Linked DNA regions of Vallitalea longa. The protein of the gene in region 2 interacts with the protein of the main gene of each other region in a pairwise test. Links are inferred from orthologs where the notes say so. Each region holds a gene or a part of one and is shown on either strand. Other genes may lie near its edges.

Region 1 (5,221 bases), on a different replicon or contig from region 2:
CTATGACATATTGGAAGGAGTTGGTAGTATGCGCTACATCATAAGTGGAAAAAACATAGAAATTACCAAAGCATTAAGGGAAGCAACTATCGATAAGTTGAGTAAGATGGATAAATATTTTACTCCGGATAATGAAGCTCAGATAACAATGAGTGTTCAAAAACTAAGACATATCATAGAGGTGACGATTCCAATAAAAGGTAGTATTATCAGAGCAGAAGAGTCAGCCGAAAATATGTATACTGCTATAGATAAAGTAGTTGATGTATTAGAAAGACAACTTCTAAAACATAAAAACAAATTGATCTCAAGGCATCATGGAACAACATTCAAGAAAGATTTTGTAAATGAGACTATAGAAGAAGAAGTAGATGATAAGAAGATTGAGATAGTAAGGACCAAAAGATTTGCAATGAAGCCAATGGATGTTGAGGAAGCTTGCTTACAAATGGATTTATTGGGACATGACTTTTTTGTATTCATGAACGGTGATACAGATGAAGTCAATGTGGTATATAAAAGAAAAAATGGTGCGTATGGTTTAATTGAACCAACACTTTAATAAAAAAATGGAACCCTAGGGTTCCATTTTTAATGTCAATATTTAGAAATATGATATAAAAATTAATTTAATGTGAACAGTAATAGGTAGAAGTTGAATTATCTATAGATTAGTGGTAAAATATTGAGAGTCTATAAGTTACATTGAAATAAATCAAATATATATTATTAGGAGGTCCAACTATGGGTAAGTTATGTAGGAAATATATAACCATTTCTGGTATTTTATTGATATATGCTATTTGTCTACCATCAGCATTTGTTTCACATGCTAATATTATTCAAGTACAAAACAATTTCACTTTACCCATACGTACCACTGGACAATGGAAGTTGGAGCAAGTTTTAGGTCAGAGCGTAATTAAGCAATTAGAGAACAAGATGGATAAGCAAATCAATAATAAAGAAAAATTAATCCATCTATATGAATTAATACAAAATTATTTAAGTAATAAAGTTGAAAATCATAGATTTATATGTATGAATCATGATAATACATATAATCCTATTAGAATAGATAATGATTATAAATTTGATCTTGATACAGGAGAGATTTATAATAATACCAATCAGATAGTGACAACAGTTTATGTGTATGATAATGTTTCTTTAGAAAAATATTTTAAAGATAACTATAAATTGTGTAGGAATGGTAATTATATTAAATATAAGGTAAAATTAAACAAAATGAATGATAAGGATAACCCGATTTTAAATATATGATTATAATATAAATTAAATTCGGAAGGTGAAGATAGATGAAAATTTTAGAAAAGATATTTGGAAATCATAGCGATAAAGAAATCAAAAGAATAATGCCCCTTGTAAGTCAAATAGAAGCTCTTGAACCAGAAATGGAAAAACTGACAGACGACCAGTTGACTAACAAAACTAATGAATTCAAAGAAAGATTAAAAAATGGAGAAACTTTAGACGATATATTAGTAGAAGCATATGCAGTTGTTAGAGAAGCACAAAAACGTACAGTAGATATAAGACCTTATAGAGTACAGCTTATAGGTGCTATCATACTTCACCAAGGAAGAATAGCAGAAATGAAAACTGGTGAAGGTAAAACTTATGTAGCTCCATTTGCAGCATATCTTAATGCTCTAGAAGGAAAAGGAGTCCATGTAGTAACAGTAAACGATTATTTGGCAAAACGTGACGCCGAAAACATTGGAAGAATACATGAATTTCTAGGTCTATCAGTAGGGGTTATAGTCAATGGAATAGATAATACTGAAAGAAGAGAAGCTTATAACTGTGATATCACATATGGGACTAATAATGAATTTGGTTTTGATTACCTAAGAGATAATATGGTTATCTATAAAAAAGAAATGGTACAGAGAGAGCTTAATTACGTTGTAATCGACGAGGTTGACTCTGTGTTGATTGATGAAGCCAGAACACCATTGATAATATCTGGAAGTAGTAGTAAATCTACTCATCTTTATCAACAGGCTGATATCATAGCTAGAAGATTGAAAAAAGGACGAGTAATTGGAGAAATATCCAAAATGAGTGCTCTCCTTAATGAAGAAATACAAGAAGAAGGGGACTTCGTAGTAGATGAAAAAACAAAATCAGTATCATTGACTGCTGATGGGATTAAAAAAGTTGAACAGTTTTTCCAGATTGAAAACTTGGCTGATCCTGAAAATATGGAAATACAACACCATGTTATATTAGCATTAAAAGCACATAATACTATGTTTTTAGATAAAGACTATGTAATAAAAGAAGAAGAAATCGTAATAGTAGATGAATTTACTGGTCGTTTAATGCCAGGAAGAAGATATTCTAACGGATTACATCAAGCGATAGAAGCAAAAGAAGGTGTAAGAGTAAGAAGAGAAAGTAAAACACTTGCTACTATAACTTTCCAAAACTACTTCAATAAATATGATAAAAAATCTGGTATGACAGGTACAGCTTTAACTGAAGAAGAAGAATTCAGAGAAATATATGGTATGGATGTAATTGCTATACCAACAAATGAACCTGTTATAAGGAAAGATCAACCAGACCAAGTGTATAAGTCACATCAAGAAAAAGTAAATGCAGTAATTAACGATATTGCTGAATGTTATGACAGAGGACAGCCTGTTTTGGTAGGTACTATAACAATAGAATCATCAGAAGAGTTGAGTAAGCTACTTAGAAAAAAAGGTGTTCAACATAAAGTACTTAATGCCAAGTATCATGAAAGAGAAGCAGAAATTGTTGCCAATGCTGGACAAAAAAAATCTGTTACCATAGCTACAAATATGGCTGGTCGTGGTACAGATATTAAATTAGGTGAAGGTGTTGTTGAAGTTGGTGGACTTAAGATAATAGGTACAGAGCGACATGAATCAAGACGTATCGATAATCAGTTAAGAGGTCGTTCAGGACGTCAAGGTGACCCAGGTGAATCTAAATTCTATATATCATTGGATGATGATTTAATGCGTTTATTTGGTTCTGAAAGAATGCAAGCTACAGTAACTAGGTTGCGTCTTCCAGAAGGTGAACCTATAGCAGCAGGTATTTTATCTAATGCTATAGAGAAAGCACAGAAAAAAGTTGAGGGTAATAACTTCTCAATAAGAAAACACTTATTGGATTATGACCAAGTTATGAATGAGCAAAGAGAAATCATATACGGTGAAAGGAAAAAAGTTCTAGAAGGCGACAATATGAGAGACTACGTCATGAAGATGATTGAAGAAGTTATCGGAAGATTTGTTGATTCTCATGCTGGAGAAGATCAAGAATTTGATGAATGGGATTTACCAGGATTAATGGAATCTCTAAATGAGATTATACCAATTAAATCCATTAGTACAACACAAGAAGAGAGAGAAGCATTAACAAAAGAAAAATTCAAAAAATTATTATATGATAAAGCAATTAAACTCTATGAAGAAAAAGAGCAAGAGTTCGATGATGAAGAATTAATGCGTGAAGCAGAACGTGTCATATTACTAAAATCCGTTGACCAAAAATGGATGGACCATATTGACAATATGGACCAAATGCGACAAGGTATCGGACTACGTGCATATGGACAAAGAGATCCACTTGTAGAATATAAATTCATTGGATTTGATATGTTTGAAGAAATGTCAAATAACATACAGGAAACAACTCTAAGAGCTCTATACCGTATAAGACCTGCAAGAAAAATAGAAAGAGAAAGAGTTGCAAAAGTAACTTCAACCAATAGAGGAGAAGAAAAAGTAGTCAAACAACCAGTTAGAAGAAAAGAAAGAAAAATTGGAAGAAACGAGCCATGCCCATGTGGAAGTGGAAAAAAATACAAATATTGTTGTGGACAAAATAAATAAATATAATTATATGTGGGGAAAGTTCCAGCTAAGTATAGGGTATATTGTAACTTTTCCCATATATAAATAATTTTTAAGGTCTATTGGTGATTTTTTTAATCAATAACTAATCTCCATTATCCTTAAAATATAAAAATAACAATTATTAATAGAGGTGATAGAATGCTGGAATTAGAACAAAGCAAATTAGAATTACAAGCATATAAAGAAAAATTAGATGAAATGAGTGTTTCACTTTGACTTAGTTAACGTGAAAAACAAAATAGAAGAGCTAGACATGAAAACTGCTTCAGAAGAATTCTGGGCTGATGCAGAAAATTCAGGCAAGGTGTTAAAAGAAATAAAACAACTAAAGGATAAAGTACAAAACTATGATAGTCTTGTTCAAGAATATGAAGATATAGAAACATTGATTGAAATGGGTATGGAAGAAGAAGATAGTGATATTGTTCAAGAAATAACATCTTCTCTTAAAAAATTCATAAATGACTATGAACAGTTAAAAACAAAAACTCTTTTATCAGGAGAATACGATAGCAATAATGCTATAATATCTTTACATGCAGGTGCTGGTGGAACAGAAGCATGTGACTGGGTAAGTATGCTACTAAGGATGTATACAAGATGGGCTGATGATAAAGGGTATAAAATAGAAACACTTGATTATCTAGATGGTGAAGAAGCAGGAGTTAAATCTGTGACTATTCAAGTTAATGGTGAGAACGCATATGGTTACCTGAAATCAGAAAAAGGAGTTCATCGTTTAGTTAGAATATCTCCATTTGATTCATCTGGCAGAAGACATACTTCCTTTGCGTCACTTGATGTATTACCTGAATTAGATGATGATATTGATATGGAAATAAATGATGATGAATTGAAAATAGATACTTATCGTGCAAGTGGAGCTGGAGGACAGCATATCAACAAAACAGATTCAGCAGTTAGAATAACTCATATACCTACAGGTGTAGTAGTTCAATGTCAAAACGAACGTTCACAACATAAAAACAAAGATAGAGCTTTAAAAATGTTAAAAGCTAAACTATATGAAATACGACGACAAGAACAAATGAAAAAAATGGAAGGTATAAGAGGGGAAGTAAAGGAAATAGGTTGGGGTAGCCAAATACGTTCATATGTAATGCATCCATACAGTATGGTAAAAGATCATAGAACTAACGAAGAAACAGGAAATGTGCAAAGTGTCATGGATGGAAAAATAGACTTATTCATTAATGCCTATTTACAATGGTTAGCCGCTAAATAAAAAGTAAGTAAACTTAGATATCCAAATATGATGTCATAAAAATTACAAAAGGAGT
Region 2 (4,861 bases):
CTAATAAAAACTACGATACTGTATCTCTTGATCATAGAGAAGGGGGATTTCTTGCAACAATGCATCTCTTAGAATTAGGTCATAGAAAAATAGGTTGCATCACAGGTCCAACTGATTCAGATAGTGCCAATGAGAGATACAAAGGCTATATTGATGCTCTATCACTATATGATGTTCCCCACGATAAGTCTCTAGTATATCATGGTGATTATCAAATAAATTCTGGTATCGAAGGTTGTGAAGAATTAATTAAAAAAGGTGTCAGCGCTATTTTTGCATGTAATGATATGATGGCATGTGGTGCTATAAGACAGGCCAGATTGATGGATAAAATTATAGGTAAAGATATTTCCATCATAGGATTTGATAATATCTCTATTTGTGAAATTTTAGACCAACCATTGACAACAATTCATCAGCCTGTATACGAAATGGGTAAAAATGCATGCGAACTCATTATTACTCTCATAAATGAGCCTCGTTCCAAAAACCAATTGATTAAATTTCTACCTACCCTTATAAAACGTGCTACGACAAATACTTATATAGAAGATTAAATAAATACTCAACTTCCTACCTTTAATTTGATACAGGTTAATAAAGGGTTGTATTCTTATTCTGCAAAGTCTTTTAATTAGCCTACCAATATAGAATATTAAAGTGAGCAAGTTGAGTATGTAATCTGTTATAAATACATAATGTACTACATCATAGTCTTATTGATATATCTTTTTACCCATTAGAACACCTGCAATAATAGCAGTAATCGGTGCCACTATTATAAGTCCTATACTACCAATAAGAGTCCTCATAATCTCAGCTGCAATTATTTTCATATTAATGATTCTAGTGAAACTTGAATCTCTTATCTGAAACAGCATAAGTAATGTGAGATAACCTCCTGAATAAGCAAGGAGTAATGTTGTAGTCATTGTACCAATAACATCTCTTCCAACGTTAAACCCTGATTTGATTAATTCTTTCTGTGTAATTTCTTCTTTTTTGGTTTTAATTTCTTGACATGCAGATGATACATCCATTGCTATATCCATTGCAGCGCCAGAAGAACCTATAATTATTGATACATAAAATATATACAGCATATTAAGATCAAAATAACCACTGAATACAATTGTTTCCGCATAAGGCGATGTCATTCCCATAAGTCCTAATTTATCCCCAACTATTATAGTCAATACTAGAGTTATCAACAAACCTGATATAGTACCTAAAAATGCAGATATGCCTTTTTTGTTAAGTCCTGCTACAGTAAATAATATAATCCCTGATAATACAAAAAGTGTTACGAATGCAATCAATAACGGATTTCTTCCTTGCAACAAATTAGGAATTAAAAATTTCCATAAAACAAATAAAGTACATAAAAAAGAGAGTAATGCTTTAATACCTATACTCCTAGCATATATAATAAGTAGAATAACAAAAACCAAAAAAATAATTAGTAAATAATTTTGTCTATATAGTTCTACTGCCTTGGCATCAATGATTTTATTATCTTCTACCTTAACAGCAGCTATTATTTTATCACCAACTTTATAATAATTATCATAATCTAATTTTCCAAGTAATTGATTTTGAACAGTTATACTTTTCCCTTTATATTCACTGTTAATTGCCACAACCTCTAATTCTTGAAATCCAATAGCTGAAACACCTGCTTTTACTACATTGCTATCATCAACTTTTGTAACTTTTGCTTTTATTTCTTTTACATCTTTATTATATTTAGATGAAGTATCATTAGAATATACGAAAAGCATAAAAATTATGACACAAAAAATTCCATATATAAAAGATACTCTTAGTTTTTTATTCATTTTAATGGCTCCTCAAAAATCTATAATATAACTTAATTCAGGCTAATTAATTTAATTCTATATGCGCTATTTTAGCAGTTATTTCAGCTATATCTGTATTATCTAAGAAACCATTATATTTTTGGGCGCCTACTCCTATTGCTGACATAGGTATCTGAGTCGCTGTGTGAGCATATGATGTCCAATAGACACCAGCTCTTTCAGATAAAACATGTGTTACTGCCATCGCTGCCTCATCATATTTATATGCATTACCTGGATCTATAATCTCTTTATCAACCATATCCATTCCTTTATCAATAATAGTTTTCTCTTCTTTTGTTAAATCAGTAAGCCCGAATTTTTCTTCGATTAATCTATAATACGTTTCTCTATTACCAGTATAACTTCCTTGAAATTCTTCTATTGACATTTTCGCATTTTCCAGTACTTGTAGATTCAAGAAGTAATCAGTATTAACTCCCATACCAAGACCACCAGTCTCATGATCACCTACCACAACAATTAATGTATCATGCGGATTTTTTTCATAGAACTTGTAAGCTTCTTCTATTGCTTTATCAAATGCTAGAGTATCCATAATTGTTCCTGAAGGGTCGTTAGGATGACATGCATGGTCGATACGACCTCCTTCTATCATGAAAAAGAATCCATCCTCATCTTTTGATAATAATTCAATTCCTTTATCAGTAATGTCTGCTAAAGAAGGTACATAAAATTGTGTATCATTATCATCATCTATGGTATAAGGTAAATGTGATGTTGTGAAAAGATTAAGGTATTTATCCCCTTTTTTTAAAGTTTCCCCTCTGAATTCTTCTGCTCCCTTAAGTCCATACCTTACTTTATAACCTGCTTTTATAAATTCTGCTAATATATTTCTGTCATCTTTCCTTTTAGAACTGATTTTTCCTCCAAAAGCATCTGTCTGAATATCTGTAAAGTTAGTAGGTAAAAAATGTCTTACTCCACCACCTACAATATAATCTATTCCACTGTCTAAATAATCGGCTGCTATATCGTTTTCATTTCCTCTGCTTTCATTATGTGAAGCAAAAACAGCAGGTGTTGCATGAGTAATACGTGTAGTTGTAACCAAACCTGTTGCCATTCCTTTTTCTTCTGCACCTTCAATAAGTGTTTTCAAATTATTTCCTTCAGCATCCTTAGCAATTACTCCATTGTTAGTTTTATGCCCTGTAGCAAGTGCTGTACCTGCTGCTGCAGAGTCTGTTATTAAAGTATCTAAAGAATGTGTAGTGTTTATGGCAGAATGAGGAAATATATTCATAGTTAATTTTCTAGTTTTATCACCTGTCGTTTCTTGTAGATAATATTCAGCAATTTGTCTTTGCGAAGTACCTAAACCATCTCCGATAAAATAAAATATGTACTTTGGCGTTGTAGAATTTGTACTAGCTAATACAGTACCATTATCTTCCTTTAATATAGTATTTGTTTGTAAAGTCAATACTAATACCATTGCAATCATTAAAACAGCACCTATTATTTTCTTTTTCATTAATCTTCCTCCTTAATTTAATTGCATATATAATTTAACTTATTTATATAAAATGTTAATTATAAATTTGTTAAATATAAGTTAAATTATTCCATAGAAAAGTTAAGTTATGTAATTAGAATAGGGACATCAACAATATAAGAAATTGATTAATACCATTAAAACATGCAAATAAAAAGAAGCTATCTTCAAAAGATAACCTCTTGATATGGGTAGGATTATAATGAAAAAATTTAGGTATATAGCATTTCTAATGCTATACTAAATTGTATCTAGCAAGTTTAATCTATTACTTTAATCGACATTACATCTTTATATATAACTGCTTTGTCTATCCAAAGTTTATTAAGTTTCATAACATAATCATAAACTCCTTGTTTCTCTATATTATCTATAAAAAACTTTCTCTTGGCATTACCCTTATTCTCATAATGCAATACTACTTTAGTATCATTCAAAAATATTGTTAACTCAAAATTTTGGAATGGGATATTCTTAGCTGGCTGTATCCATATTCCTTCATATTCAGGCTGAAAACCAAATATATATTTTATAAATATTTTCAACAATACATTAGAACTTCCTGTTTGCCAATCATGCATAGATTCTCCATCAATGAATTTCTGTTTATTATAACCATAGGAATTAGGCATGATATATGGTGAACACGATATTTTTTCATGAGTTATAGGTAGAGATTTAATCAATTGCTCGAAGGCCAACTCACTGCAACCCATCCTAAATAGTGCCATTATTCCAAACATGGAAGCATGAATATATGGTGCTCCATTTTCTGCTGTACCAGCTGGTAGATTAGGTATTCTCCCCACTCCCTTTATACCTTTTTCGAAATAAGGTTCAAATGTTTTTAATCCATATTTTGAATCAAGCCTAGCAAAGGCTCTGATAATTGAACTTTCAATACTTGTATCTTGATCATAAAGACCAGAAAGTACCCAAAAAGCATTAGACGTAAGTCCATCTCTTTCTACTCCATCAGGATCATCAAAACTACCTACATAATAACTTTTATCATCGCCCCATCCATGAACAATTTTCTTGACATCATCTTTTGTAATGATTGCATGATCTTTTAATCCCTGTTCTATTTCTTCCTTTGCCTTTTTATATTCTTGAATTTTATCTGTATATTTATTCTTGTCTATGAACTGTAATAACTCAATCATCTCATTTAGATTCTGATAAACTTGTAGACTCGCCATTACAGAAACACCTGTTCCATATTCTTTAGTATCATCCATACTTACACCAAGTCCATCTAAGGCATCATTCCAGTCACCATATAGAGCACATACACATTTCGTATTATTATAATCCCTATTTATCAATAGATAGTTCATTATATCAAATAAATGCTGTAATACATTACTTTCTTTATGGCTTTTCTGTACAATGTGAGTTTTATCATTTATAAAATTATAATAACCACAACGTTCATTCAAGAAATCAAAGTCCCCAGTGAATTTTAAATAACTTACAA

Evidence for each region.
Region 1: the proteins of QMG30_RS03630 (region 2) and secA interact in binary tests that used the Escherichia coli proteins (3 or more experiments, as listed by UniProt). The link is inferred for Vallitalea longa from one-to-one orthologs.

The regions. Positions count from the first base shown.
Region 1 is NZ_BRLB01000009.1:165,523-170,743, forward strand. Bases 928-4,107 are described here. They hold secA (preprotein translocase subunit SecA), read left to right. Parts: upstream 928-1,319; coding sequence 1,320-3,896; downstream 3,897-4,107. Other genes in these bases: QMG30_RS14820 (hypothetical protein), read left to right, coding at 928-1,284. Also shown: hpf (ribosome hibernation-promoting factor, HPF/YfiA family), read left to right, coding at 29-562; more of QMG30_RS14820, read left to right, coding at 745-927. UniProt on the Escherichia coli protein: Required for protein export, interacts with the SecYEG preprotein conducting channel.
Region 2 is NZ_BRLB01000001.1:838,914-843,774, forward strand. The notes cover bases 1,123-3,942. They hold QMG30_RS03630 (alkaline phosphatase), read right to left. Parts: upstream 3,361-3,942; coding sequence 1,885-3,360; downstream 1,123-1,884. Other genes in these bases: QMG30_RS03625 (YibE/F family protein), read right to left, coding at 1,123-1,838; QMG30_RS03635 (GH36-type glycosyl hydrolase domain-containing protein), read right to left, coding at 3,642-3,942. Outside these bases: QMG30_RS03620 (LacI family DNA-binding transcriptional regulator), read left to right, coding at 1-557; more of QMG30_RS03625, read right to left, coding at 717-1,122; more of QMG30_RS03635, read right to left, coding at 3,943-4,861.